DNA from 4 places in the Buttiauxella sp. BIGb0471 genome. Region 1 is predicted to be linked to each of the others. Evidence: predicted binding sites of a transcription regulator. Region 1 holds the regulator's gene; each other region holds the start of a gene.
The links. The regulator Fur, encoded in region 1, represses iron uptake genes when iron is present. The targets are predictions, from matches to a motif close to ATAATAATGAGAACNACTATCAA.
Positions count from the first base shown of each region.

Region 1 (7,422 bases):
CCTACGCCTCTTCCAACGGTCGTCTTGATGTGTGGTGGGATAACCGCTCTGACTTCAACGCCAACGGTGAAAAAGCGGTATTTGCGGGCGCGATGTATGACCTGAGCAACTGGAATCTTGCGGGTTGGGCAGTGGGTGCATCTTATGTTTACGCATGGGATGCTAAACCAAGCTCCAAACCAACCACAGACGGTTACTATGATGCGGATAACCGCCTGAAAGAATCTGCGTACAGCCTTGATGCGTTGTATACCGTTCAGGATGGCCGTGCGAAAGGCACTCTGTTCAAACTGCACTTCACTCAATACGACAACCATTCCGACATCCCAAGCTGGGGCGGTGGTTACGGCAACATCTTCCAGGATGAGCGTGACGTGAAATTCATTGTTATCGCACCGTTCACCATCTTCTGATTCGAATCCGGGCGTGAAAACGCCCGGATTTCTTAAGGATATCAAGCATGAAAAAAATCGTTCTGACAGTGGTGATGGCGTTAGGTTTGAGTGCGTGTGCGCAGCAACAACCTAAAACGGCTCCGGAAGATACTAAATTGAAACAAGCGTATAGCGCCTGTATTAACACCGCAGAAGGTAACCCGGATAAAATTCAGGCCTGCCAAAGCGTGTTGAATGTACTGGCTCAGGAAAAAGAGCATCAGGATTTCGCGAAGAAAGAAACGGTTCGTACCCTGGATTACCAGAACTGCATCCAGGCAACTCGTACGGGTAATGACCAGGCGGTCAAAGCCAAGTGCGATAAAATCTGGCAAGAGATTCGCGCTAACAACAAATAATGGTAGTGCGTAAGCCATAAAAAAACCGGTGAGCTTCCTCACCGGTTTTTTTACATCTGGCAGCTGAATCAGATGCCAAAAGATGCAGATTACCTTTCGCTGATTTCGTGTGCGTTTTCATCAGTACGGCAATCACCTTCAGCGCAGTGACCGTAAAGGTACAGGCTGTGGTTAGTCAGACGAATGCCATGACGTGATGCGATTTCGCGCTGGCGGGCTTCGATTGAATCATCACTAAATTCAATAACCTTGCCGCAATCCAGACAGATCAGATGGTCATGGTGATGCTGCTGCGTCAGTTCGAACACGGATTTTCCGCCTTCGAAATTATGACGAGTCACAATGCCTGCATCATCAAACTGGTTTAGTACACGATAAACGGTGGCGAGACCAATCTCTTCGCCCATATCAATCAGACGTTTATAGAGGTCTTCCGCACTGACGTGGTGGTTCACCGGCCCTTGCAACACTTCAAGGATTTTTAATCGCGGAAGCGTGACTTTCAAGCCGGCCTTCTTTAATGCGGTATTATTGTCAGTCATGCGGAAATTGTCCTGTTGCTTAACGATTCGCTCGGACTCAGGGTGAGCGTTAAGATGAATGCGTCTCATTATAGAACTGCCATTTCTAAATGGGAACCGCAAGTATTATGCATAATCAAGCTAAAAAATGGCGGCTGAGTCGCGATTTGTTTGCCTTGCTAGCTTTTTGATCAGGAGTTCATTGTACAGGGACAAACTGAAAAGTTAAAAATTTGTAGCGATTATTTTAATCGATAATATCTATCAATGTGACGCAACCCAATAGTTGCGCCACATCTGGCATCAGGCGTTGATGATATCTGCCAGGTTCAGCTCGTCAGAAACTTGTTTGACCCATTTCTGAACGCGTTCAGCCGTCAGTTCTGGTTGACGATCTTCGTCGATAGCCAGACCAACAAAGTGATCGTCGTCAGCCAGACCTTTAGAGGCTTCAAAATGGTAGCCCGCCGTTGGCCAGTGACCGACGATAGCTGCGCCTCGTGGCTCAATGATGTCGCGGATAGTGCCTAACGCGTCACAGAAGTATTCTGCGTAATCTTCCTGGTCGCCACAGCCGAACAGAGCAACCAGTTTGCCATTGAAATCAACTTCTTCCAGCGTCGGGAAGAAATCATCCCAGTCGCATTGTGCTTCACCGTAATACCACGTTGGGATGCCGAGAAGCAGAATATCGAAGCCTTCCAGGTCTTCTTTGCTGCTCTTAGCAATGTCATGCACCTCAGCAACTTCTTTACCGAGCTGTTTTTGAATCATTTTCGCGATATTTTCGGTGTTACCAGTGTCGCTGCCGAAAAAAATGCCTACGATTGCCATGAGTAAAATAACCTCTTGATACTTAATGGTATGGTGGCTGCTATTTGGCCACAGATAGGGCAATCATAGCAGAACACTTCGTGGTGCGGAAACTGCTATCGCCCCGGTGTGCACAGACTGCAACATTGCATACCAGGACATAGCACTAAAACTAACTGAGATGCTGCTTCAGTTGTGCGAGTAGTATCTCTTCAATCAGCTCGCTACGGCTGATGTTGCGCGCTTCAGCCAGTTGGTTGAGAGCATCTACCGCATCGTTATTGAGCTTTAGCTCCACTCGCTTCAGGCCGCGTACTTTATCGCGCTTGAGTTGATTGCGTTTGTTGATACGCAATTGCTCATCACGCGTTAGCGGATTTGTTTTTGGTCGCCCCGGGCGACGCTCGTCCGCGAACAGATCTAATGTAGTACGGTCCGTTTGTTCTTTTGCCATGATTAGACTACTGACAGGGAATTCAGGTGGCACTGAGCGGGGTGCTCTGGCGCAATTTAGCGCGCAATCATACATCAGCATGGCTTGCGCGCCAACGCGTTAGCCGCAACTTGCGGCCAGTCGGTTTGTTTTTAATCAGTTTGCTACGGATTCACCGATAAAACGATGAATTGCGCGCAAAACAGCATCAGGTTTTTCGGCGTGAACCCAATGACCAGCACCGGCAACTACATGCGCACGGGCCTGTGGGAACTGCGAAAGCAGCTGCTCGCGGTGAGATTCGTCAACATAAGGAGATGCACCACCGCGAATAAACAGCGCCGGTTCGTTCCAGGCAGGGATGTTTTTCCATCCGACAATATTCTCATATTGCTCCCACAGCACCGGCACATTGAATTTCCATTCGCCGTCAGCAAAGGATTTCAGCAAAAACTGAATCACGCCTTCTTCATCAAGATGCTCGCGCATAACGACGGCGGCTTGCTGGCGAGTTTTCACGTTTGCGCGGCTAACTGCATTGATCGCTTCGAAAATTTCGTCGTGGCGGCGCACTTGATAATCCACCGGGGCGATATCAATCAGCACTAGTTTATCGATACGTTCTGGGGCGATAGCTGTTAACGCCATGGCCACTTTCCCGCCCATGGAATGGCCGATAATAATGGCTTTCTTAATGCCATACTCATCAAGCGTTTCGACAACATCCTGCGCCATTGCAGAGTAGTTCATTTCATCGCTACGTGGCGATAATCCATGATTGCGAAGATCGATTTGCAGCAAAGAATGATCCTGCCCAAGGTCACGGGCCAGCACGCCCAGGTTATCAAGGCTACCGAAAAGACCGTGGATGAGGACGATGGGAGAATTACTAGTCAATTGTTGCGCAGTTTGCAGGCGAGCATTCAATTTCATGGCAAAGTTCTTTTTTTTTACTTCGTGAGGTTAGGGTATCATAACGGCATTCTGCCGCACTGCCGCAAATTTCCAGTTTAGTCTGACTTTGTGGGGTGACAAAAGCTTGGCGCTACCCGAGGTTGGGATTTGTCCTTATAATCCCAACAACTTGTATTCAGAAAAGATATCGCACTGGATTAAGATGAAAACAATTGAAGTTGATGACGAGCTCTATCGCTACATTGCCAGCCACACGCAGCACATTGGTGAAAGCGCGTCCGATATTTTACGGCGCATGTTGAAATTTACCGCCGGGCAAACTCCTGCTACACCTGCATCTACCGGCCAGACGGCGGCAACTGCTGCACCTGCCCCGGAAGCCAAACCCGTAAACAAAGCACGCGATCGTGTTCGTGCGGTGCGTGAATTGCTGCTGTCTGATGAATATGCGGAGCAAAAGAAAGCCGTTAACCGTTTCATGATGGTGCTTTCGACTCTGTATACCTTAGATGCTCATGCTTTTGGTGAAGCGACCGAGTCGCTGCATGGTCGCACCCGTGTCTACTTTGCAGGTAACGAGCAAACGCTGCTGCAAAACGGCAACCAGACCAAACCTAAGCATGTCCCAGGTACGCCATACTGGGTTATCACCAATACCAATACAGGCCGTAAATGCAGCATGATCGAACACATCATGCAATCAATGCAATTCCCGGCGGAATTGATTGAAAAGGTTTGCGGCACAATTTAACACCTCGCGTCAGAAGGAAAGGCCAATGGCTAACCACCCTCGTGCAGGACAACCGGCACAACAGAGCGATTTGATTAACGTAGCCCAACTGACGGCCCAGTATTACGTGCTGAAGCCTGAAGTGGGGAATAGCGAACACGCGGTGAAGTTCGGAACTTCCGGCCACCGTGGTAGTGCGGCACGTCATAGTTTCAATGAACCTCACATTCTGGCAATTGCTCAGGCGATTGCTGAAGATCGTGCAAAAAATGGCATTACCGGGCCGTGCTACGTTGGCAAAGATACCCACGCGTTATCTGAACCGGCGTTTATCTCCGTGCTCGAAGTGTTGGCTGCAAACGGTGTGGATGTCATTGTGCAACAGGCAAATGGCTACACGCCAACGCCTGCCATCTCGCACGCTATTCTGACGCATAACAAAAACGGTGGCGTACAGGCCGATGGTATCGTCATCACGCCTTCGCACAACCCGCCGGAAGATGGTGGTATCAAATACAATCCGCCAAATGGTGGTCCGGCTGATACCAACGTCACCAAAGTGGTTGAAGATCGCGCCAACGCATTGTTGGCGGCGGGTCTGAAAGATGTAAAACGCATCTCTCTGGATAAAGCCTGGGCAAGCGGTCACGTACAAGAACAAGATCTGGTGCAGCCGTTTATTGAAGGGCTGGTGGACATCGTTGATATGGCCGCCATCCAGAAATCGGGTCTGAAATTGGGTGTTGATCCGCTCGGCGGCTCCGGTATCGAATACTGGCAGCGCATCGCGAAACACTACAATCTGGATCTGACGATTGTTAACGATCATGTCGATCAAACCTTCCGCTTTATGCATCTCGATAAAGATGGCGCTATCCGCATGGATTGCTCCTCCGAATGCGCAATGGCGGGTTTGTTGGCGCTGCGTGACAAATTCGATCTGGCATTTGCTAACGACCCGGATTACGACCGCCACGGTATCGTCACGCCTGCTGGCCTGATGAATCCGAACCATTATCTTGCAGTTGCGATTAATTACCTGTTCCAGCATCGCCCACAGTGGGGCAAAGATGTTGCGGTCGGTAAAACGCTGGTTTCTTCAGCAATGATTGACCGCGTGGTCAACGATTTAGGCCGTAAACTGGTAGAAGTACCGGTCGGTTTCAAATGGTTTGTTGATGGTTTGTTTGATGGCAGCTTTGGTTTTGGCGGCGAAGAGAGCGCGGGGGCATCGTTCCTGCGTTTCGACGGCACTCCGTGGTCTACCGACAAAGACGGCATCATCATGTGCTTGCTGGCGGCCGAAATTACTGCCGTTACCGGCAAAAACCCGCAGCAGCATTATGACGAACTGGCCGAGCGCTTCGGTGCGCCAAGCTACAACCGTCTGCAAGCTTCTGCGACTTCCGCGCAGAAAGCCGCACTGTCCAAACTTTCACCAGAAATGGTGAGCGCAAGCACCCTGGCGGGCGACCCGATTACCGCACGCTTAACAGCAGCTCCGGGTAACGGCGCATCCATTGGTGGTTTGAAAGTGATGACCGACAATGGCTGGTTTGCAGCTCGTCCGTCTGGTACTGAAGATGCCTACAAAATCTATTGCGAAAGTTTCTTAGGCGCGGAACACCGTCTACAAATTGAGAAAGAAGCGGTAGAGATTGTCAGCGAAGTGCTGAAAAACGCGAAGTAATTCGTAGAACAGAAAAAGGCGCCGAAAGGCGCTTTTTTTGTTTGTAGAATCTACAACATAAACCGATAACCGATCCCGGTTTCGGTCAAAAGATGCGCCGGGCGCGCCGGATCGCTTTCCAGCTTCTGGCGCAAATGTCCCATATAAATGCGCAAATAGTGGCTGTGTTCCACGGCATTTGGCCCCCAAACCTGGTTGAGCAACTGGCGTTGTGTCAGCACTTTTCCATGGTTATTAAGCAGTGTGGCAAGCAGGCGAAACTCGATAGGTGTGAGGTGGATTTCTTCGCCATCGCGGGTAATGCGACGGTTGGCGAGATCAACGCTGATATTTGAAAACTGATAAACCGGATCGGGCTGCGCAAGGCTTGCATGGCGACGCAAGACGACACGCAGCCGCGCTTGCAGCTCGCCAATTCCAAACGGTTTGCTGAGATAGTCATCAGCTCCGGCATCCAGCGCGTCAATTTTCACTTGCTCATCGCTTCGAGCGGAAAGCACCACAATCGGCGTCTGACTCCACTGGCGGAAATCACGGATAAAATCAATGCCATCGCCATCGGGTAAACCGAGGTCGAGAATCACTAAATCAGGCTTGCGTGTCGCGGCCTCAAGCAAACCGCGTTGCAGCGTCTCGGCTTCGTGGACGCGTAACGATTCCGCCTCCAGCGCGGTGCGCAAGAAACGGCGGATCTCTTTTTCGTCTTCAACTATAAGAACGGATATCACAGCGTCTCATTCATCTCAGCAAGTTCGGGCTGCGGGGGAAGGGGTAAAATAACATGAAAACTGGCTCCGCCTTCCACCCGATTAACCGCAATAATTTTTCCGTCGTGGACTTCAACAATCGCCTGGCAAATTGCCAGCCCTAAACCTACGCCCGGGATCGCCGACTCTTTGTTACCCCTGGAGAATTTATCAAAAATCTTTTGTTCCTGGCCAACAGGAATACCCGGCCCGCTGTCCCAGACTTCAACGTCCAGCTTATCAGCCAGAGCTTGCGCGCGAATGCCAATTTTGGCCTGGTAGCCTGCGTATTTTGCCGCGTTCTCAAGCAGGTTTATCAGCACCCGCTCAAAGAGTGGGCCATCAACATGAATCAATAGCAGAGGATCAGGTAAGTCCAAATCAATATGTCGCCCGCCCAGTCCTGGCTCCAGCATTTTTAACGCGCTGCCGACCACCTCTTCCAGCGTTAACCACTCTTTGCGCAGGTTAAATCCGCCAGACTGAATCCGCGCCATATCCAGCAAATTGTTGACCAGGCGCGTGGTATTGAGCACATGCTGGCGAATATCGTTGGCTTGCGGCGCATGTTTAGAGCCTTCGGATGCCAGATCCAGAGTCAGAATTTCCGCCTGCCCAAACAACACTGTCAGAGGTGTACGCAAATCGTGCGAAAGGGCGGCGAGCAGCGAGTTACGAATTTGCTCGCGTTCGCTCGAAAGCCGGGCTTGTTCTTCACTTGCGGTCAGCAAAAATCTTTCCAGCGCCGTCGCCGTCAGCAGGGTGAAAGTTTCCAGCAGGC
Region 1 is NZ_JANUEU010000002.1:128,765-136,186, forward strand. Features, by position in the region: gene chiP (chitoporin ChiP) at 1-413, shown strand, start outside; gene chiQ (ChiQ/YbfN family lipoprotein) at 461-793, shown strand; gene fur (ferric iron uptake transcriptional regulator) at 883-1,335, opposite strand; gene fldA (flavodoxin FldA) at 1,618-2,148, opposite strand; gene ybfE (LexA regulated protein) at 2,300-2,581, opposite strand; gene ybfF (esterase) at 2,717-3,493, opposite strand; gene seqA (replication initiation negative regulator SeqA) at 3,678-4,226, shown strand; gene pgm (phosphoglucomutase (alpha-D-glucose-1,6-bisphosphate-dependent)) at 4,252-5,895, shown strand; gene kdpE (two-component system response regulator KdpE) at 5,946-6,623, opposite strand; gene kdpD (two-component system sensor histidine kinase KdpD) at 6,620-7,422, opposite strand, start outside.

Region 2 (7,422 bases), on a different contig from region 1:
TTGCTGATGCCAGCACCCTTGGCGATTGCAATACCCTGATTTATTACTGGCCGAAGAACAAGCCAGAAGCTCAGTTCCAGTTGATGAACATTTTGTCGTTGATGCCGGTTGGCAGCGACATTTTTGTGGTCGGTGAAAACCGCAGCGGCGTTCGTAGTGCTGAGCAAATGCTCGCAGAATTCAGCCCGCTCAATAAAATCGACAGCGCGCGTCGTTGTGGCTTCTATCACGGTCGTCTGGAAAAACAACCGCAGTTTGATGAACATTCCTGGTGGGATGAATATCAACACAATGATATGACGATCAAAACTCTGCCAGGCGTGTTTAGCCGTGATGGTCTGGATACCGGCAGTAAACTGCTGCTTTCCACGCTCACTGCGCATACTAAAGGCAAAGTGCTGGATGTCGGTTGTGGTGCGGGTGTGCTGGCAGTAACGCTTGCCAAACACTCTCCAAAAGTCCGTCTGACTTTATGTGATGTTTCTGCTCCAGCTGTTGCTGCGAGCCGTGCAACGCTTGCTGCCAATGAAATCGAAGGCGAAGTTATCGCCAGTAACGTCTATTCCGAAGTGAATGGTCGTTTTGATATGATTATCTCTAACCCGCCATTCCATGATGGCCTGCAAACCAGCCTTGATGCAGCTCACCAGCTGATTCGTGGTGCGGTTCGTCATCTGAATATGGGCGGTGAATTGCGTATCGTGGCTAACGCCTTCCTGGCGTATCCAGACGTGCTGGATGAAACGTTTGGCAACCACGAAGTTATCGCCCAGACAGGTCGTTTCAAAGTTTACCGCTCAGTTGTTATGCGTGGCGTGAAGAAGCGCTAACACTTTGTTGTGCCGCTTTTTGCAGCGATTAGAAAAGCGGCGCTAAATTAACTGTTGACGACGCGCAGAAAACATCTAGAATGCGCCTCCGTGGTTACAATACTTCGGTGTTGTGGGTATGCGAAGGTGGCGGAATTGGTAGACGCGCTAGCTTCAGGTGTTAGTGTTCTTACGGACGTGAGGGTTCAAGTCCCTCTCTTCGCACCATTAACCACGCAAGATATCGTTCGCACTGCGCGAAGGTGGCGGAATTGGTAGACGCGCTAGCTTCAGGTGTTAGTGTTCTTACGGACGTGAGGGTTCAAGTCCCTCTCTTCGCACCAATGCGAAGGCGATATCTTAGATAAGACTTGATTTGCGAAGGTGGCGGAATTGGTAGACGCGCTAGCTTCAGGTGTTAGTGCTCTAACGGGCGTGAGGGTTCAAGTCCCTCTCTTCGCACCAACTCTTATCACCCTCTTCTCGCTTCACTTTTGTCATTCTCAGTTTTACTTCCCTATTTCATTACTTCCAGATTCATCATCACAAGCGCAAGCCCACTGGCAAATGCAACGCATGATGGCAACAGCACAAAATGACGTAACCGTTTATGGTACAACATGCCCGTGGTCGCCAATAATCCCAATACAATCAGTACCCGCCACTCGCTAAACGTAAGATCAAGACACAGCAAAGCAGAGACAATCCCTCCAGGAATCAATACTCCCCACCCGCTTTCTAACCGCCGTTGTAAAATCATAGCTATTGCACCAAGTGGTAATGATAACCAATATCATATGATATAATTTCTCGTTTGTCAGCATGGTGTATTCACCGTTTTACATTAGAAATGTTAAGCATTCCTCATCATCTGATGACATATTTTCCTTAAGGTGATAGATTGAGCAGCGATGTTAAATCCATAAATAAAAACTATATAATCACATTGAATCATCACTTCACCTGTATCTTTTTATAATATTATTCAACAACATAACGTTGAGCATGAGTGTAAGAACTATTTTGATATGACAGCAACAACCTGGCGCGCATTACTCAAAGGGAAGCATCAACTCTCGTTGCGTTTATTTTTATTACTGAACGCATTCTCTGCGGGATTTAGTATCGTGTCGCCGTCAGCCAACACTCAACATTTCACCGTGCCCATCATCATGGTGCTGGTGATCAGCATGTCGTGTCTGCTTTGGCAGTTCATTAACAAAAAGAAACTAATTAATATTAATATGGTTTCGTTAATTATTGGGCTGCTTTGGGCCTGGCATATCTATATAAAAGTCAGTGCGATGCCTGTCGTCGATCTTAATTTCCTCATTATCGCTTTATTGGCGATATTATTTATTGGCTCGATTTCTTTTATTAATAATATCCAGGCCTTTTTCGCATCATGCTTGCCCGCAACCGCCGTCATTTTATGGCTCGACCATGGCGCAAACTGGCCACGTGTATTGTATTCAGTCGTCCTCCCCGGTATTGGCATCACGATTCAACATATCATTCAGAAACGTAATGATAATTTCACCCGTCGATTGATGGATAAATTACTCGAAGAAAAAGAAACGCTTAATGATTTGAGTATGCTCGATCCACTCACGGGTTTGTATAACCGCCGTGGGTTCCGTAACCGTCTTGATACCATCCTGGCGTTAGGCTCAGGACAGCATTTCGTTCTGCTGTTAGATATTGATCATTTCAAAGCCTACAACGACAACTACGGTCACAGCATGGGCGACCAGGCTCTGACGCATGTTTCAGCCGCGATTCGCGATGCAGTTCGCTCACGTGATGTCGTTACGCGCTATGGCGGCGAAGAATTTATGATATTGCTGACGGATATTGATGCCGAACGCGCCATTCAAACGGCAGAGCGAATTCGCCAACGCGTGTACGATTTGAAAATCCCTCACCTGTTTAATGACGACGTCGCCACTCATGTGACCGCCAGTATTGGTATCGCAGCACTTGAGCAGTCCGATATTGAAGAAGCACTCCGCCAGGCGGATACCGCACTCTATCGGGCAAAACGTCAGGGTCGTAATAGCATCCTGATTAGCGATTCACTGCTACCGGCTTAAACCAATACCGCATGACTTCCTCCCTTTTTTATTGCGCATAAAATGGCCTTGCCAAAGGCATTATCTATAGATAGGATTGGCAATCATTATCATTTGTATTAGTGGTCTTGTTTGTCGATGGCGTTTCAATCTACACAGTTTGATGATTATCTGGCGTGGCAACCGCCTTTTGCGAGCGTACAACCCACGCTTGCGGATGAGCTACGGGCATCATTCACCGCGCACAAACCCTATTTCAACGACATCATCAAACTCAACGAATCTGCGCCCGCAAACAGCCTGACTCTCCGCCAATGGTCGCAACCCGCAACCCTTGCCTCCCTTCTTGCCAGCTACAGTGACCATATTTATCGTAATCAGCCGCAGCTTGCCCGTGAGGGAAAACCGCTAAAGTCTCTTTGGGCGCAATGGTATCTGGGTTTACTGGTCCCGCCGTTGGTGATGGCGCTCGTGACGCAGCCACGGGCGTTGGATATCGATCCTCAGCGCATTCAGGTGGAATTTCACGAAACGGGTAGAGCCGCCACCTTCTGGTTAGATATTCAGGAAGACAAAGTTGCCACCACCCAGCCGTTAGTTCAACGCCTGGAAAAGTTGCTTGTTACCGGGCTAATGCCGGTGGTTGATGCTCTGGAAAACAGCGGCGAAATTAACGGGAAACTTATCTGGAGTAATACTGGGTATTTGCTGAACTGGTTTTTTGGTGAGCTTAGAGAACTGCTGGATGAATCGACCATTGCCGAATTACGCCACGCCTGTTTCTTTGAAAAACAGCTGAAAAATGGCCAGGACAACCCGCTCTATCGCACCGTTATCCTTCGTGAAGGTTTGTTGGTTCGCCGTACTTGCTGCCAGCGCTATAAACTGCCGGATGTTCAACGCTGTGGTGATTGCACTTTAAAGTCATAAAACAAAACGGCGGGTTTCCCCACCGTTTCATCTCATTTCTCACTATCCAATTAAGCCGCCTGTTGACTCTCTTCTCCAGACGCTTTTTGTGCTTCTTCTGCTTCTTGTTCCAGCAATTGCTTCTCGTACACTTTGAAGAACGGGAAGTAAATGATGGCAGAAACAACGGCCAGCAGAATTACCAGAATTGCTGCGCGGAAGTCCCAACCCAGTGCCCATGCAGCGCCGATAGGTGCCGGAGCTGTCCATGGTACAACTGAAATCACACGCCCGATTAAATCCATCTTCATTGCTCCCCAGGCCAGAACGGCGTTCACCATTGGTGCCAGCAGGAAGGGAATAAAGAACACTGGGTTCATGACGATTGGTGTACCGAAAATGACCGGCTCGTTAATGTTGAAACAGGTAGGAACGATACTCAGGCGGCCAATTGAGCGCAGATGCGCTGACTTACTACGCAGGTAGCAAATCACCAGCCCCATCGTTGCACCCGAACCACCCACTACAATGAAGAACGTCCAGAACGCTTCCATAAAGATATGTGGCAGCGGTGCACCTTGCGCCAGTGCGCTCTGGTTCATACCCAGGTTGGTCAGCCAGAACATTTGCAGCATACCGGAAACGATAGCCGCACCGTGAATCCCGGCAAACCAAAGCAGGTGGCCAATCAGCACCGCCAGCAGAATCGCAGGCAATGAGTCAGCCGCAGATACCAGCGGTTTAAACACCGACATAATCGCTTGTGGAATCAGCATATCGAACTGCGACTGAATAAACAGACTCAGCGGGTAAAGCGTCAGCACCACAACCAGAACCGGAATCAGGAGATCAAATGAGTTTTTGATCATCGGTGGCACCTGGTCTGGGAGTTTGATCCCAATATTGTGCGCTTTAAGGAAACGCATCATCTCAACGCAATAAATCGCAACCAGGATCGCAGTGAAGATCCCCGTTCCGCCAAGGCTATCCATTGGCATAACGCCTTTAGTTTTCGGTGCCGCCACCAGCAAAAATGCCATCAGCGAAAGCATCGCGCACATGAACGGATCAAGGCCGTGCGACTTCACATAGTGTTTACCGAGGTTGTAGGCAATAGCCGCACAAATGTAGATAGACATAATGCCCATCGTCATATCAAACGGCGTCAGAATTTGCCCTTCAAACTGTTTTGCCATGTCCAGCCACGCACGCGCAAAACCCCAGGTGGTGGTTGGCGAGAATGGAGGATATGCAAAGACCAGCAGGAACGAACCGACAATCATAAATGGCATCGCAGAGATAAACCCATCACGGATCGCCATCACGTGGCGTTGTGAGGAGATTCGCCCGGCGACAGGGCTAACGTAGTTTTCTACAAAGCGAAATATCAAATTAAAGGCTGCATGATTCGTAGACATAGGCTGCTCTTATTATTGGATACAGGAAGGTGACCGTTTCAGTATTCATCGCTATTTCACGCACTGCAACCGGTTACTGAAACCGGTTGCAGTGATTGTGAAGAAGATCGAGAAATCACCGAATCTTTAGCTTCTTTAGGCATTTCACATCACAACATCACCCTTTCACTCAGCATCCAGAGGGCGAATTTCACTGGTTTACATATAGCACAGACTTATGCCAAATTATTTGCTGGCTAAAATGGGAGAAAAGCATGAGCCTGCAGTCCGTCCGGCAATTTTTTGCCGAAAACGCCCCTGATATCGACATCATAGAACTGAACCAAAGCACGGCAACGGTGGCCCTGGCTGCAGCGGCTCATAATGTTGAACCGGGTCAAATTGCTAAAACATTGTCGTTGAAAATAAAAGATCAGGTCGTGCTGGTTGTCGCGAAAGGTGATGCACGTCTGGATAATAAGAAACTCAAAACCGTATTTGGTGCCAAAGCTCGCATGTTAAGCAGCGACGAAGTGGTTATCTGGACAGGCCACCCCGTAGGCGGCGTTTGCCCATTTGGCCTGGAGAATCCTTTAACGGTTTATTGTGATATTTCACTGAAACAGTACGAAGAGGTTTTACCCGCGGCCGGGGCGACTCATAGCGCGGTACGGATTTCCCCAACTCGCATGGCAGAACTCACCGCCGCACATTGGGTCGATGTTTGCCAATAAACAGAAAACTGAGGATAGGCTAACTCTCCTCAGTCATACCTGACAAACTTCACATTACCGGGTTGCGCGGCGACAAATTCAGCTCCTGCATACCCTGTTCGCTGATCATCCACGCATACATTTCAGCATCACTTTTCAATGACAGACGACGCAGCGCACTGCTTTTTTGCGCACTGACGGTTTTATAATTCTTCTCGAGCAGTGTCGCAATTTGCGTCAATTGCCAACCTTTGCTGATTAGCCGTAACACGCGACGCTCAGAAAAAGTCAGATTCGTACTGACCACTTCCGCACGAGTTGATTGCGCCGCTTTCTCTTGCAATAACAGCCTGCTAATTCTTTCGACTTCGCCGCCGCAATTAAAGACATGCTCAATAATACTGCCCATCGGCTCATGCAAAGAAAGTAATGACGTTCTGGAAGTCAGCAGGCGTTCAATAGCGATATTTGTCAAATGGGCGGGCAAGGTAATAACCCAGTGAACCTGTCGATACTGATTTTGCAGTGAATTAAGGAGTTCACATTCATTGAAAATTTCTTGCAGCGAACTGTCTAACTCAAGTACCACGACATCAATCTGGAGCAATACTTCGGGTGTAAGCTGTGAGTAATCAGACAGTAAAACCAGCGATGACTGCGGCGCTTTCTCCGCCATAATCACCTGTAAACCCTCACACATTAATGGCCGCTTACTCACAATGGCAGCGCGACAGAATGGATTACGCAAAAAAATCCTTGTTTTGCTTTCCTGCATTTTTATCTCCTTATAAAACCGCTATTTTCCTGACAACGCACAACCTAAAACGTGAAGATCTTTCTCGCAGTTTAGTCCCAGTTTTTCCATGGCATGCCTTTTGTGCGCACTCACCGTTCTGATATCGCGCCCTAAGTTATGCGCCACCTGGCTAACATTATGTCCAAGGAATAATTGCCCAATGACCTGAACTTCGCACACCGTTAACTCAGTGGTAATTCTTTCTTCCAGGATACTTTTAACGATCGGGCTACACAGCATTGACTTGGAATTAAAAGATTTACTGACCAGATCGGAGAAAGTCGCGGTTGGCTCATATTGGGAAATAATGACTTTTACCCCCAAAGCGGCAATATAATTCAGCACGCTGACTTTATGATTACGAGTGTAAGCAATGATATTCGCTGAAGGTTGTACCGTTCGGCACCAGTTAATAAATTTTATCTCTTCGGCAAGTTGGCTGGTTGATTCACTGATATTTAAAAGGACCATGACGTCAGGTATTTTTAAAACCACCGAGTAAGCTTCATCCAGTCGTTTGATAACCTTAACTAATCCATTTATTTTTAACTGAGTCTGTAGCGTATTGACGATTCCTGCTGCGGTTAATACACAAGGCATCACAACGATTACGGGGCTGGAAATATTATTTACAGTGATATTATTTTCCATATCATTCCTTTGACTAATATATAATAAACTATAAAAAAGGAAGGATAAGACTTCTCAGTAAACATTTAAAACAGA
Region 2 is NZ_JANUEU010000003.1:485,159-492,580, forward strand. Features, by position in the region: gene rsmC (16S rRNA (guanine(1207)-N(2))-methyltransferase RsmC) at 1-830, shown strand, start outside; tRNA gene M2371_RS12990 (tRNA-Leu) at 951-1,037, shown strand; tRNA gene M2371_RS12995 (tRNA-Leu) at 1,067-1,153, shown strand; tRNA gene M2371_RS13000 (tRNA-Leu) at 1,188-1,274, shown strand; gene M2371_RS13005 (DUF1435 domain-containing protein) at 1,327-1,566, opposite strand; gene M2371_RS13010 (diguanylate cyclase) at 1,838-2,902, shown strand; gene fhuF (siderophore-iron reductase FhuF) at 3,020-3,811, shown strand; gene M2371_RS13020 (PTS sugar transporter subunit IIC) at 3,862-5,208, opposite strand; gene M2371_RS13025 (YbaK/EbsC family protein) at 5,463-5,921, shown strand; gene M2371_RS13030 (LuxR C-terminal-related transcriptional regulator) at 5,971-6,675, opposite strand; gene M2371_RS13035 (LuxR C-terminal-related transcriptional regulator) at 6,697-7,347, opposite strand.
Region 2: fhuF (siderophore-iron reductase FhuF) is a predicted target of Fur. The motif match lies at 2,979-3,001, and genes of this name have one in related genera.

Region 3 (7,422 bases), on a different contig from region 1:
TGATGATGAGCATGGTCGTGCTGACCATGCTCATTTAAATCACAATCTTGCCCATGGCAAAGCTGATACTCCATCTGCACCGTCGCATGTTCAATCTGATACTCATCTTTTAGAAAATGATGGATGCGCTCTAACAGGGCGTCGTGGTCGTGTGGTGGTACCACTTGCACATGCATTGTCATTAATGGTTTTTCGCCAACCAGCCAGATGTGTACGTGGTGAACATTACGAACTTCTGGGATTGTTCTGGCTAATTTCCGCTTCAAAACAGAGATATCAATGGAGTGAGGTGCGCCTTCGAGCAGCTCGTTGACACTCTCTTTAAGTAAATTCCACGCACTGCGCAGCACCAGGCACGAAACCAAAATAGAAAGGATCGGGTCAATGGGCCTCCATCCCGTCCACAGAATGATCAGTGCCGCAGCAATCGCGCCTACAGAACCCAGTAAATCCCCCAGAACATGCAGTGCCGCAGCGCGCACGTTAATATTCTTTTCTTCATTTCCGCGATGCAAAATCCAGAAAGAAAACAAATTCGCCATCAATCCTGCAAACGCAATAATCAGCATTGTCCAGCCGGCGATCGGTTGCGGATGATAAAAACGGCTTATCGCTTCCCAGACAATCAATACGGTAATGACCACAAGAGCAATAGCATTCACAAACGCAGCAAGCGTGGTCAGCCTTAACCATCCGAAGGTATGACGGGCATTGGGTGGACGCCGGGCAAACTGCACCGCCAGCAACGCGACTAACAACGCTGCGGCATCTGTGAGCATGTGGCCTGCATCGGCAAGCAAAGCCAGCGACCCAGAAATAATCCCTCCGATGACTTCTGCCACCATAAAGAGAGCCGTGATGACAAACGCCCAAAGCAGGCGTCTGGAATTGGTATCACCGGAGGAATGTTGATGTGTATGCGCCATGGTTTCTTCTGTTTTCGCAAAACGACGATGCGCTAATTATAACCACTAATGCTGATTAACTTATTGAATAAAGCTCATAAAAAAGGAGAGCCTTAGCTCCCCTCTTGTTTAGCGGTGTTTCAATTACTGTGAAGTGCCGTCCACTTTCGTGTTCACGTCATCACCGCTACCGGTTTCAACCTTTTGGTTGGTATCCGGGCATTTACCGTCTTTACACATCGAATTTTTATGGATTTCATCTTTGCTCATCCCGTCGCTGGTCATACCGCTACTGCTGGTTGAGCCATTTGGATGAAGCATAGTGCCGCCATTATTGATATTGCTATTATCAACGCCTTTAGGCGCAAGGTTCTGATTCGCATCCGGTGCGACCTGGCCTGCTGATGCAGCGGCGTTTGCCTGGCCATTATTGTCACCGCTAGTATCTGCGGCCATTGCCAGACCACTGGCGACTGAAAGGGTTGCTGTCAGGAAAAGTGCGGTTAATTTTTTCATCATCATGCTCCTGTTCTGGTTGTTATTGCTGGATAACTTCTTCCAACAGTGCACTTGCTTTATTCTGAGCTTGTGCCATTTATCGACTAAATATGTCACTGATTAACATCACGTCAGAATACAATTTTGCTAAAGGACTACTTTTTAGTGTTAACAATTAAAAATTGTAGCGGTAAACCGGGGTTTTACCATTTTTTGACGCTTTTTAGGTCGTTTCCAGGAATATTCCGCCTGAAGTGTAAAAGCCCGTTTACACTTCAGGCTTGAAGCGATAGATTGAAGGGATTGCAACTAAGCTAAATCTCAAGGCCATTCCCGGACATATCATGAATTATCAGAACGACGACTTACGCATCAAAGAAATCAACGAACTGTTACCGCCAGTAGCGCTGCTCGAAAAATTCCCTGCCACAGAAAAAGCCGCCGCCACCGTATCTGGCGCGCGCAAAGCGATTCATAAAATCCTGAAAGGAAATGACGATCGTCTGCTGGTGGTTATTGGCCCTTGCTCCATTCACGACGTTAAAGCGGCGAAAGAATATGGCGCACGTTTGCTTGAGCTGCGTGAAGAGTTGCAAGGTGAGCTGGAAATCGTAATGCGCGTTTATTTTGAAAAACCGCGCACCACGGTTGGCTGGAAAGGTTTGATCAACGATCCTGAAATGGATAACAGCTATAAAATCAACGATGGCCTGCGCATTGCTCGTAAGCTGTTGTTAGACATCAACGACTCTGGCCTGCCTGCTGCGGGTGAGTTTTTAGATATGATTACCCCGCAGTATCTGGCGGACTTGATGAGCTGGGGTGCTATCGGTGCACGTACTACAGAATCTCAGGTTCACCGTGAACTCGCCTCTGGCCTGTCTTGCCCGGTGGGTTTCAAAAATGGTACTGACGGCACCATGAAGGTTGCCATTGATGCGATCAATGCGGCTGGCGCGCCTCACAGCTTCCTGTCTGTGACCAAATGGGGTCACTCAGCTATCGTCACCACCAGTGGGAATGGCGATTGCCATATCATTCTGCGTGGCGGTAAAGAGCCAAATTACAGCGCTACTCATGTTGCTCAGGTTAAGACTGACTTGCAAAAAGCGGGTCTGCCAGCGCAGGTGATGATCGATTTCAGCCATGCGAATAGCAGCAAGCAATTCAAGAAGCAGATTGAAGTTTGTGCCGATGTTTGCCAGCAAATTACGAGTGGCGATGCCGCTATTACCGGCGTGATGATTGAAAGTCACCTGGTAGAAGGCAATCAGAGCCTCGAGAGTGGCGAACCGCTGGTTTACGGCAAAAGCGTTACCGATGCGTGTATCGGCTGGGAAGATACTGAAACTGTTCTGCGTCAGTTGGCAGATGCGGTTAAAGTTCGCCGTGGCTAATTAGCAGCACTGTTGCATAAAAAAAGGCGTGGTGAAAACCACGCCTTTTTCACATCTAACGAATTACTTCGCTTTACCCTGGTTTGCTACCGCTGCGGCTTTTGCTGCGATTTCATCAGCATTGCCCAGATAGTAACGTTTCAGTGGTTTGAAGTTCTCGTCGAACTCATAAACCAATGGCACGCCAGTTGGGATATTCAGCTCAAGAATTTCTTCTTCGCTCAGGTTATCAAGGAATTTAACCAGTGCACGCAGGGAGTTACCGTGAGCGGCAACAATGACGCGCTCGCCGCTTTTCATGCGTGGCAGAATGGTTTCGTTCCAGTAAGGAATAACACGATCGATGGTCAGTGCCAGGCTTTCAGTCGTTGGCAGTTCTTTGTCGGTCAGACTTGCATAACGCGGGTCATGGCCTGGGAAACGCTCATCATCGCGAGTTAATTCTGGTGGAGTCACAGCAAAACCACGACGCCATTGTTTAACTTGCTCGTCACCGTATTTCTCTGCGGTTTCAGCTTTGTTCAGACCCTGCAACGCACCGTAGTGACGCTCATTCAGCTTCCATGATTTCTCAACTGGCAGCCAGGCCTGATCCAGTTCATCGAGGATATTCCACAGTGTGTGGATGGCACGTTTCAGCACAGAAGTGTAAGCAAAGTCGAAGGAGTAGCCTTCGTCTTTCAGCAATTTACCTGCAGCTTTCGCTTCGGTTTGACCTTTCTCAGACAGATCAACGTCATACCAACCAGTGAAGCGGTTTTCGTTGTTCCACTGGCTTTCACCGTGACGAACCAGAACCAGCTTAGTAACAGCCATAGTTTACTCCTTAATAAGCCTGCGATTAATGATAACGATTATCATTATATTGCCGCAAAGGGGCCAGCGGCAATGCTAAACGTTTAACATAGCGAAAAAGAGTGTGGAGTGTAAGGTGGATGTGAACGGTTGTTATATTTTTGTCGCTAAATGGCGGGAAATCCAGCGATCTGAATAATAATCGCCCTCCGTGAAGGAGGGCGAAAAACTTAGAGTGGAGTAAATTCGTACTCTGTAATGCTCAGATATTCATCATCGGGCTGTAACCAGCAATCGGGTTGTGGCCATTCAGGGTGGTTTGGGCTATCTGGCAGAAACTCACTTTCCAGTGCCAGACCCTGGTATGCGCTGTAAGTACCTTGTTCCCGTGCAGGCGTGCCATCAAGGTAATTACCACTGTAAAATTGCAACGCTGGTGCCGTGGTGTAGACCGTCATTTGCAGTTTATTGTCGCTCGACCAGACGTGTGCTGCGGGCAGGCTGGCATCGCCTTGCGCCTGTAGTAAGAAAGCATGATCGTAGCCTTTCACCAGCACCTGATCGTCATCACTCAAGAAATCATCAGCGATAGTTTTTGGTGTGCGGAAATCAAAGCTGGTGCCATCCACATCTTTAAGCCCGGCTTGCGGAATACCGCTGCTGTCGACGGGCAAATAGCTGTCAGCCAACAATTGCAGACGATGCTGGCGAATATCATTCTGCTGACCATCAAGGTTGAAATATGCATGATTGGTCAGATTCACTGGGCACGGCTTGCTGGTTTTTGCACGGAACTCAACAGTAATGCAGTTATCTTCGGTTAACGCATAACGCGCCGTAGCGCGTAACTCACCAGGGAAACCCTGGTCGCCATCGTGCGAATCAAGCGTGTACAGCACTTCATGCTCGTTCTGACGCACAATGCGCCAGCGGCGGGTATCAAACCCGTCCGGGCCACCATGCAACTGGTGCGCGCCCTGATTAGCAGTGACGTTTACGGTAACACCGTCACGCTCAAACTGGCTGTTAGCAATGCGGTTGGCATAACGTCCTACGGTTGCGCCCAGATAAGCCGACTGATTCAGATAATCTTCCGGCGTTTCGCAGCCGAGCAGCGTTTCACGCACGCTGCCATCTTTCATCGGTACGCGGCATGACAGCAAAGTTGCGCCCCAGTCCATCACGGTGACAACCAGCCCCGCGCTATTGCGCAGGGTGGAGATGCGGAAAGGTTGCCCGTCTGGTGCGAGCTGTGGAGTCTCTTTTAGCATTGGCCAGCGCCCTCCGAAGGTTTGCAAACGTAGAAGGTTTCTTTGATACCAGTTTTCGCTTCGTACTGTTTTTCGACCGCTTGTTTAACCGCTGGAACCAAATCTTCCGGGATAAGCGCCACGATGCAACCGCCGAAGCCGCCACCCGTCATACGTACACCGCCTTTATCGCCGATAGTCGCTTTCACGATTTCAACCAGCGTATCGATTTGCGGTACGGTGATTTCAAAATCGTCGCGCATCGATGCGTGAGATTCAGCCATCAGCACGCCCATTCGCAGCAAGTCACCTTTTGCCAGCGCGTCAGCGGCTTCAACGGTGCGGATGTTTTCAGTCAGAACATGGCGCACGCGTTTGGCCACAACCGGGTCAAGCTCATGAGCCACTTCATTGAATTTGGACAGTTGCACGTCACGCAGCGCCTTCTGGCTGAAGAAACGTGCGCCCGTTTCGCATTGCTCGCGGCGGGTGTTGTATTCGCTACCGACCAGCGTGCGTTTGAAATTACTGTTGATGATGACAACTGCCACGCCTTTTGGCATCGAAACAGCTTTGGTGCCCAGCGTGCGGCAGTCGATCAGTAATGCGTGATCTTTCTTGCCTAACGCTGAAATCAGCTGATCCATAATTCCACAGTTACAGCCGACGAACTGGTTCTCTGCTTCCTGTCCATTCAACGCAATTTGTGAACCATCAAGGGACAGATGATAAAGCTTCTGGAACACCGTACCGACCGCTACTTCCAAAGAGGCTGATGAACTCAAACCCGCGCCCTGGGGTACGTTGCCGCTGATCACTAAATCAGCGCCACCAAAGTTCTTGTCACGTTTTTGCAGATGCTTAACGACACCGCGCACGTAGTTAGACCATTGCTGTGTATCGTGGCTCAGAATGGGTTTATCCAGTGAAAACTCATCCACTTGATTGTCATAATCCGCAGCGATGACACGCACCATGCGGTCGTCACGTTTCGCGCAGCTGATTACTGTCTGGTAGTCGATTGCGCAAGGCAGTACGAAGCCGTCGTTGTAATCGGTATGTTCGCCAATCAGGTTTACGCGCCCCGGAGCCTGAATGGTGTGGGTCGCCGGATAGCCAAATTTCTCGGCAAAGATGTGTTGGGTATTATCTTTCAGACTCATTTTTTATTCTCCGGATTGGCGAAAGTGGATATCGGACACTGCACGCAAGCGTTCTGCGGCTTGCTCTGCGGTTAAATCACGTTGAGTTTCAGCCAGCATTTCATAGCCGACCATAAATTTACGCACCGTCGCACTTCGCAGCAATGGCGGATAGAAGTGGGCATGCAGTTGCCAGTGACTGTTTTCTTCACCAGTAAACGGTGCGCCGTGCCAGCCCATAGAATAGGGGAATGAGCACTGGAACAGGTTGTCATAACGGCTGGTCAGCTTTTTCAGCGCGACGGCTAAATCACTGCGTTGTTCTGCCGTTAAATCGGTGATGCGCAGGATATGCGTTTTTGGCAGCAGCAGCGTTTCGAACGGCCAGGCAGCCCAGTAAGGCACCACAGCAATCCAGTGTTCGGTTTCAACAACCGTGCGGCTGCCATCTTTAAGCTCGCGCTGTGCGTAATCGACCAGCATTGGCGAGCCATTTTCAGCAAAGTATTCGCGCTGCAATGCATCTTCACGCGCCACTTCATTGGGCAGGAAACTATTTGCCCAAACCTGGCCGTGCGGATGCGGGTTGGAGCAACCCATCGCCGCGCCTTTATTTTCAAAAACCTGCACCCACGGGTAGGTTTGGCCTAAGTCCGCAGTCTGTTCTTGCCAGGTTTTCACCACTTCTTCCAACGCGGTGACAGAAAGCTGCGGCAGCGTTTTACTGTGGTCGGGTGAAAAGCAGATAACCCGGCTGGTACCGCGTGCGCTTTCACAACGTAACAGAGGATCGCTGCTTTCAGGCGCATCCGGGGTGTCGGTCATCAGCGCAGCAAAGTCGTTAGTAAAAACAAACGTGCCGGTATATTGCGGATTTTTATCGCCCGTTACGCGCGTATTACCAGGACACAAGAAACAATCCGGATCGTGCGTCGGTAAGGTTTCTTGGGACGGTGTTTCCTGCGCCCCTTGCCATGGGCGTTTAGCCCGATGCGGGGAAACCAGGATCCATTGTCCGGTCAATGGGTTGTAACGACGATGTGGATGATCCACCGGGTTAAACTGCTCCATCACATTTCCTTAGTCTGGATAACCTTGAGGATGGCGAGATTGCCAGCGCCAGGTATCATCTGCCATTTCTTGCAGAGTCCGGCTGACACGCCAGTTAAGTTCTTGGTCGGCTTTGGTGGCATCTGCCCAGTAAGCGGGGAGATCGCCTTCACGGCGCGGGGCGAAGTGATAATTCACCGGCTTGCCGCAAGCGGTACTGAAAGCGTTGATCACATCCAGCACGCTGCTACCAACACCTGCACCGAGGTTATAGATATGCACGCCAGGCTTACCTTGTAGCGTTTGCATAGCAGCAACATGACCATCGGCTAAATCCATCACATGAATATAGTCGCGGACACCTGTGCCATCTTCGGTTGGGTAA
Region 3 is NZ_JANUEU010000001.1:322,012-329,433, forward strand. Features, by position in the region: gene zitB (CDF family zinc transporter ZitB) at 1-926, opposite strand, end outside; gene M2371_RS01530 (YbgS-like family protein) at 1,050-1,427, opposite strand; gene aroG (3-deoxy-7-phosphoheptulonate synthase AroG) at 1,748-2,800, shown strand; gene gpmA (2,3-diphosphoglycerate-dependent phosphoglycerate mutase) at 2,864-3,616, opposite strand; gene galM (galactose-1-epimerase) at 3,826-4,866, opposite strand; gene galK (galactokinase) at 4,860-6,008, opposite strand; gene galT (galactose-1-phosphate uridylyltransferase) at 6,012-7,058, opposite strand; gene galE (UDP-glucose 4-epimerase GalE) at 7,068-7,422, opposite strand, start outside.
Region 3: gpmA (2,3-diphosphoglycerate-dependent phosphoglycerate mutase) is a predicted target of Fur. The motif match lies at 3,639-3,661, and genes of this name have one in related genera.

Region 4 (7,422 bases), on a different contig from region 1:
AGCCATTGGCAAAAAGGCAAAGGTGAACGTGAGTGATGTCACAGATTCATGTTTATCACCCATAAAGCTGCCCTGTGACGCTCTCCGCATTTCCTGATAATTCCCGTCCGTTCTTAAAAAACGAGCAAGTTTTAACTGATTTCGTGTCGAAACTTTAAGGTGCAGATGAGAATCGTTACCTACTATCTGCCCATGTTAAAAAAGCTTGGGGGTAATGATGACGGTATTGCATGGTTTTGACTTTTTCCCATCTGGACATTCATCCGTGGCGATTGAGCCGCGTTTACCCCAGGCTGCATTCCCTGAACATCATCATGATTTTTATGAAATCGTCATTGTGGAACATGGCACTGGAACGCACGTTTTTAACGGCCACCCCTACACATTGAGTGGCGGTTCGGTCTGCTTTGTACGTGACCACGACCGCCATTTGTACGAGCACACCGAAAATCTGTGTCTGACCAATATTCTGTATCGCGCCCCGGATGCGTTTTGCTTTTTGTCCGGCCTCGATAAGCTGCTGCCGCAGGAACTAGACGGCAATTATCCGTCGCACTGGCGTGTAAACCAGCCGGTGCTGCAACAGGTACGCGGCCTGATCGATCAGTTTGAGCAAATTGGCGAAGCGGCGGACACGCACGCCGTCGCCAACCGTGAAATTCTGTTTATGCAGCTTCTGGTATTGCTGCGTAAAGGCAGCATGATGGAAGGCGCAAGCAACTCGGAAGGCCGCTTAAATCAACTGATGGCGTGGCTGGAAGACCATTTTGCCGAGGATATTTGTTGGGAACAGTTAGCCTCACAATTCACTCTTTCCCTGCGCACGTTGCATCGGCAGCTTAAACAGCAAACCGGCATGACTCCGCAGCGTTATCTCAACCGTTTGCGCCTGATGAAAGCGCGTCATTTGCTGCGTCATGGCGAGGAGAGCGTGACGGAAATCGCCTTCCAGTGCGGTTTTGGCGACAGTAACCATTTTTCGACGCTTTTTAAGCGTGAGTTTTCCTGGTCCCCGCGTGAGATTCGCCAGGGGCGTGACACGCAACTTCAGTAATCGCGAAGGCAGTCACCGTTTTTTTAGCCAAAAAAGCCAATACTTTCTGATTCTTTCGGTTTTTGAGGCATCACGGTGGCGGGTCATTTAGTTCTCAAGAAAGCAGATTTTTTCGCCTCTGCCACGCAGCCCGTGGCGGTGGCTGACCGCTATCCGCAAAACGTCTTTGCCGAACATACCCATGATTTCTGCGAGCTGGTTCTGGTCTGGCGCGGCAACGGCCTGCATATTCTCAATGACCGTCCTTATCGCATAACCTGCGGCGACCTGTTTTACATTCGTGCCGAAGACCGCCACAGCTACGAATCCGTCAACGGCCTGGTACTGCATAATATTATTTACTGCCCGGAACGGCTGAAACTGAACGTCGACTGGAAGGATTTGCTGCAAAACACCACGGTGGCAGGGAAGGATCCGCGATGGCGACTGAGCAGCCACGGTATGGCGCAGGCAAGGCAGTTAATCGCCCAACTGGAACACGAAAGCGTGAAGCCCGATGCGCTGTCGTTATGTTTGACGGAAAGCCTGTTTCTGCAGCTGTGTATTTTGCTGCGTCGCCACCGTTATCAATCCCAGGACTCCGCCGGGCCTGACAGCAACGAAACCCTCGATTTACTGATGGCCGCTCTGGGAAAAAGTCTCGATGTGCCTTTTGAGCTGTCGCAGTTTTGCCAGCAGCATCAGGTGGCAGAGCGCCAATTACGCCAGTTCTTTCGCCAACAAACCGGCATGAGTATTAGCCAGTATTTGCGCCAGCTACGCCTTTGCCAGGCGCAGGATTTGTTGCGTCATAGTGAGCTGTTGATTGGGGATATCGCCACGCGTTGCGGCTTTGAGGACAGTAATTACTTTTCGGTGGTGTTTACTAAGGAAACGGGAATGACGCCACGAATGTGGCGTCAACGGTATACCCTTCAATTGGATACCCTAAATAATTCAAGTTGCAGGTAGGAGGCAAAGGAACTTATCCCCAGGAGCTTACTGAAGTAAGTGACTGGGGTAAGTGAGTGCAGCCAACGCCCCTGCGGCTTGAAGTATGACGGGTATTACGCAGCCATGCCCAAACCGACGATATTCGCAGCGATGATAATCACCACGCAACCGATGCTCAACACACCAACCGGCCTTCTGCCTGCTGATTTCCACTCTTTCATGATCAAGCCAACCAATCCGCCACACAACACGTAGAAGCTCATGTGCAACATCCAGCTCATGTAGTCGTATTGTGCCGGGATTTTAGCGTGGCCCCAGGCGTAGAAGAAGAATTGCAGATACCACATCAAACCGGCCAGCGCGGCGAACAGCACATTGCTGATGATCAGCGGTTTTGCCAGCGAGAAGTCGGCTTTTATCGACAAACTCTTCATGTTTGCCAGACGAATGAAGCAATAACCGAGGTTAATCACCGCCCCCCCGCCCATGATGATTACGTAGCTTGGCAGCGCGACATACAACGGGTCAACGCCTAACGCAGCGGCAGCTTCATGCATCGGTTTTGCGGCGTCCATCGCAAATGACATACCCGCCGAGAAGATGCCGCACATCACCGCCAGAACCAGCCCTTTTTTCAGGTTGAACTCTTCGGCTTTGATACCCATTTTGCGTTCTTTGAGTTGGCCTGCGCGGGTCACAATCGCCACACCAACCAATGCCACCAGCACGCCCAGCAGGGTCATGCGCCCGCCAGGTGTTCCCACTAAGACATCAAATTTACCGGCAATAATGGGCGTCATTAACGTGCCGACAATCAGCGTGATACCAATCGCAATACCGATGCCCATCGACATACCGAGATAGCGCATCGTCAGGCCGTAGTTGATGTTACCAATGCCCCACATCGCACCGAACAGGAATACCGGCAGCAGCGTGGAAGCATTGAATGAACCGTAATAAGCCCAAAAATCAGGAAGCAGAATGTAACTGACCAGCCATGGCAAAATTATCCACGAGACGAAACCACCAATTGCCCACATGGTTTCCCAGGACCAGTGCTGAACTTTCTTAAAAGGGGCGTAAAAACAGGCGGCGCTTGCAGCACCCACCAGATGCCAAATTATCCCCATTGTTATTGCATTACTCATTATCCATCCCTCTGTTTTAACTAAAAAACGCAGGGGTGACAGCGCATTACCCCATTAAGAGTAAGTCTAAAGAGTGAGCAACTTGCGAACCTTCTATGTGCTGCCGTAACGGGGGGGAAGCTGGCAAAATTCAGGGGGTACGATTGACGGCGGTCACAGTTCTTTATACCCGCCGTCGCTCGTTTTTCGGGTTAACAGATTTTCACGCTTTGCACACCCAGCAGCCAGGCGAGCTTTTCCAGAACTTCACCCTGATGGCCAAGCCCGATCGCGCAATGATGCGCAGGCCCACCGAGGCACCATTGTGTGGTGAAATCACGCGCGGATAACGGGAAGCGATAGCGGCTGTTGGTGTTGCCGATATCCAGCACTTCCCCTGCAACAGCTTGCCCTTCGGCATACTGCAAACGCACGCCGTTTTGCGCATCCTCCACAATAGAAAGGAAAGTGACCGGGCCGGGTTTTACCGTCATCTGAATCGACACACCTTTGCCCGGTTTACCGTGATAAACCGGCAGCGGGACGAGGCGCACGTCACCTTGCGCCATCAATGGATGGGCCGGGCCATCATGCCCCCAGAGCACGACATCGTCGGCAAATTCAATGCCGTAGGGTTCTGAAAACGAGCCACCCGCCCCCAGCAACTGCTGGATTTTCATCGCCAGCACGTTTTTGATTTCATACTCCCCGGCGACCGGCACGCCGCGCTGGGTCAGCAGCGTGTTGCCGAGAATAATCGAGGTAATAATATTTTCGTAGGCGTTGCCGTTGCGACCTTCGTAGTAGTAAGCCAGCGCCCCGAGGTGATTGTTTTCGATGAGTTTGTCCATGGCGCAGGCGGTTTGTACAGCACGATCCAGCTCGGCTTTTTCACACGCCGGGTCGATTTGCAGTGAGGCTTCCACTTCCTGCCATTTTTGCGCGCTGGTTTCCGCCGCCACCTGTTCGCGATATTCCGCCAGTTCGCACATTTCCAGCGGTTTGAAGCGCACGCCGAGTCTGGCGCTCAGGTTAGTCATGTTGCTGTAAACATCGACCATGCCGTCGTAATAATGTCCGAGCACCCCCACCTGACACGCCGCTAACCCTTTTTGTACTTCCAGCGCTTGCAGCCACTGTTCCGTTTGCTGCCAGACGTACTCATCGCCCTGCAATGCGCCCACAAGCAGCTGGTAGCGAATCCCCGCCCGATTAAACACGTTCGCCAGTTCAGGTGCGCTACACGCCTGGCAATGGGCCAGCCATTCGCCGGTGCGTTCGCCACGATCGGCCATGTCGCGGATTTTCCCGTACGGCAAACCCAGCTCGGGTTGCAGGGCGAGGATAATCACCGGCTTGTTGATTTTTTGCACCAGGGGGAGAACAGTGGAACTCAGCGCGTAGGTGCTAATGTAGAGCACGATGGCATCGACCGGTTGGCTTTGCAGTTGCGTGGCAAAAGTATCGGCTTTGGCCACGCTATCAATCAGGCCGCCGTTGATGACCTTGGCATTAAACTTCGTGAGGCGTTGATCAATTTGCTGTAAGTACCCCGTCAGACGTTGTTCCAGACCCGAAAACTGCGGCCAGTAAGTATCAAGGCCAATACCAAAAAGGGCGACATTAAGCGACATGATGGTGCTCCAGGATTCAAAGAAACGCCGACTATCACCCTAATTTTGCTGCACTGCCTTTGCCGTAATGCCAGTTTCTGAACAGCGTGGCAAAAAACGATTTATCCGCCTGACAATGCTCACATTTTCGCCAACATGCCGAAAAGTGATAACCTTATAAAAAGTACGGCATTGATAATCATTTTCAATATCATTTAATTAACTATAATGAACCAACTGATTACGCGGCGTTAACAGGTTGTTCGCCGCTCATTTATCTATCCACCCCTTCGAGGAGATAATGAATATGAGCTATACCCTGCCATCCCTGCCTTACGCTTACGACGCCCTGGAACCTCATTTCGACAAACAAACGATGGAAATCCATCACAGCAAACACCACCAGGCGTATGTTAATAACGCGAATGCAGCGCTGGAATCTCTGCCAGAGTTCGCAAGCCTGCCAGTTGAAGAGCTGATCGCTAAACTGGATCAACTGCCAGCAGACAAGAAAACCGTTCTGCGTAACAACGCGGGCGGCCACGCAAACCACAGCTTCTTCTGGAAAGGCCTGAAAACGGGCACCACCCTGCAAGGTGACCTGAAGGCGGCCATCGAGCGTGATTTCGGTAGCGTTGACAACTTCAAAGCAGAATTTGAGAAAGCAGCAGCAACTCGCTTCGGCTCCGGCTGGGCGTGGCTGGTTCTGAAAGGTGACAAACTGGCTGTCGTTTCTACTGCAAACCAGGACAGCCCACTGATGGGCGAAGCCGTTTCTGGCGTTTCCGGCTTCCCAATCGTGGGCCTGGACGTTTGGGAACACGCTTACTACCTGAAATTCCAAAACCGTCGCCCTGACTACATCAAAGCATTCTGGGATGTCGTGAACTGGGACGAAGCAGCAGCACGTTTTGCCGCTAAAAAATAAGTTGCATTGCAGCTGACGAGAGGCGAGCCTGATGGCTCGCTTTTTTTATGTCTGTTGCAGGGAGGTTCAGATGCACTATCCGCTAAACGTTTATCTTGGCAAAGTCCGCGAATACGAAGGCAGCAGGCCGAGTGCTATCGCTAAATATCAGGTTGACGGTGAGCTAAAACTCACTGAACTGGGGCTCGAAGGCGATCAGCAGGCTGAAAAAATCATTCATGGTGGGCCGGATCGCGCGTTGTGCCACTATCCACGTGAGCATTACACCTACTGGGCGCGTGAATTCCCTGAGCAGGCAGAACTATTTACAGCTCCGGCCTATGGTGAAAATTTATCGACCGAAGGCCTGACCGAGAAAGATGTTTATATCGGCGATATTTTCCGTTGGGGTGAGGCGCTGATTCAGGTCACGCAACCGCGCTCGCCGTGCTACAAGCTGAATTACCATTTTGGCATTCATGATATGTCATCCTTGATGCAGGAAACGGGTTATTGCGGCTGGCTGTATCGGGTAGTTTTGGCGGGAAATGTATCGACGGAATCACCGCTGGAGCTGGTTTCTCGTCTGAGTGATGTGACGGTGGCAGAAGCGATTGCTACGGCGTGGCATATGCCGTTTGATGATGAGCAGTATCACCGATTGCTGTCGGCGGCGGGGTTGTCCGTTAGCTGGACGCGCACCATGCAGAAACGGCGCATTTCCGGGAAGATTGAAGATAATTCGCGACGGCTATTTGGTAAGTAAGTTGGGTAAATAAACCCCATATACGAAAAAACCCGCCGAGGCGGGTTTTTAAATTCTTAGCTTTGCTAACGCTAACCTTACAGGCTAGTTACGTTACCAGCAGCTGGGCCTTTAGCACCACTTTCGATGGTGAAAGACACTTTCTGGCCTTCGTCCAGAGACTTGTAGCCATCGTTCTGGATAGCAGAGAAGTGTACGAACACGTCTTTTGAGCCATCGTCAGGAGTGATGAAGCCGAAGCCTTTGTCAGAGTTGAACCATTTTACGAGACCAGTCATTTTGTTAGACATAGATATTACCTTTTAAATTAAATTTGCCTTCCGGCGCAATTGGAATGTTTTACAGATTTTTAAAGCGATAAAGGAAGGTAGATCACGTCGAAGGGTATCTATGATAACTCTTTGAGGACTGCGCTACTAAACTGCTTAAAGGTTCTGTGCTTCAAACCGATGGATGTATTAACTCATATAAGCAGGGTGAATAACAAGGTTTATTTTAGCCGTCCACAGGGCTGGAGCTCAAGCCACCTCTGGGATCCCCCGCAATTAAGCGGGGGAAATCACCATTACTGCATGGAGTTTTTTGCCGTTGAATATGCCTGCATAAACGCCTGATGCTGTGACGCCAGCGGAGCAATCAGCGAGTTATACTGGCTGGCTTGCTGTGACGTTGGGAACTGAATGCCACCCGCGGTGAAACCAACTTGAGTCCCCTGCTGCTGGATGAAATCACCCACTTGCACCAGTTGCGCAGTAAAGGTTTGTGCCGCTGGGATCAGCGGAGCCATGGCTTCTGCCGGAGCAATAACCACTTTCTCATAAACCTTGTCGTACACCACTTTCAGATCGTCTGGTTGTTTCAACGTGGAGCGCGCGCTGTCGGCCTGCATTTTTGCATTCTGGACTTGCTGGCCTAACACATTCAGAGAACCGTTCGCCTGACGCAGTGGGCCGCTCTGGGTCATGTAATCCTGCGGTACACGAATGCTGTTTACGCTGTCGGCTACCGGACGCATACCATCG
Region 4 is NZ_JANUEU010000004.1:142,736-150,157, forward strand. Features, by position in the region: gene rhaS (HTH-type transcriptional activator RhaS) at 218-1,054, shown strand; gene rhaR (HTH-type transcriptional activator RhaR) at 1,130-2,005, shown strand; gene rhaT (L-rhamnose/proton symporter RhaT) at 2,101-3,135, opposite strand; gene M2371_RS14550 (L-fucose/L-arabinose isomerase family protein) at 3,327-4,748, opposite strand; gene sodA (superoxide dismutase [Mn]) at 5,035-5,655, shown strand; gene yiiM (6-hydroxyaminopurine reductase) at 5,726-6,400, shown strand; gene cspA (RNA chaperone/antiterminator CspA) at 6,478-6,690, opposite strand; gene M2371_RS14570 (DUF3053 domain-containing protein) at 6,966-7,422, opposite strand, start outside.
Region 4: sodA (superoxide dismutase [Mn]) is a predicted target of Fur. The motif match lies at 4,920-4,942, and genes of this name have one in related genera.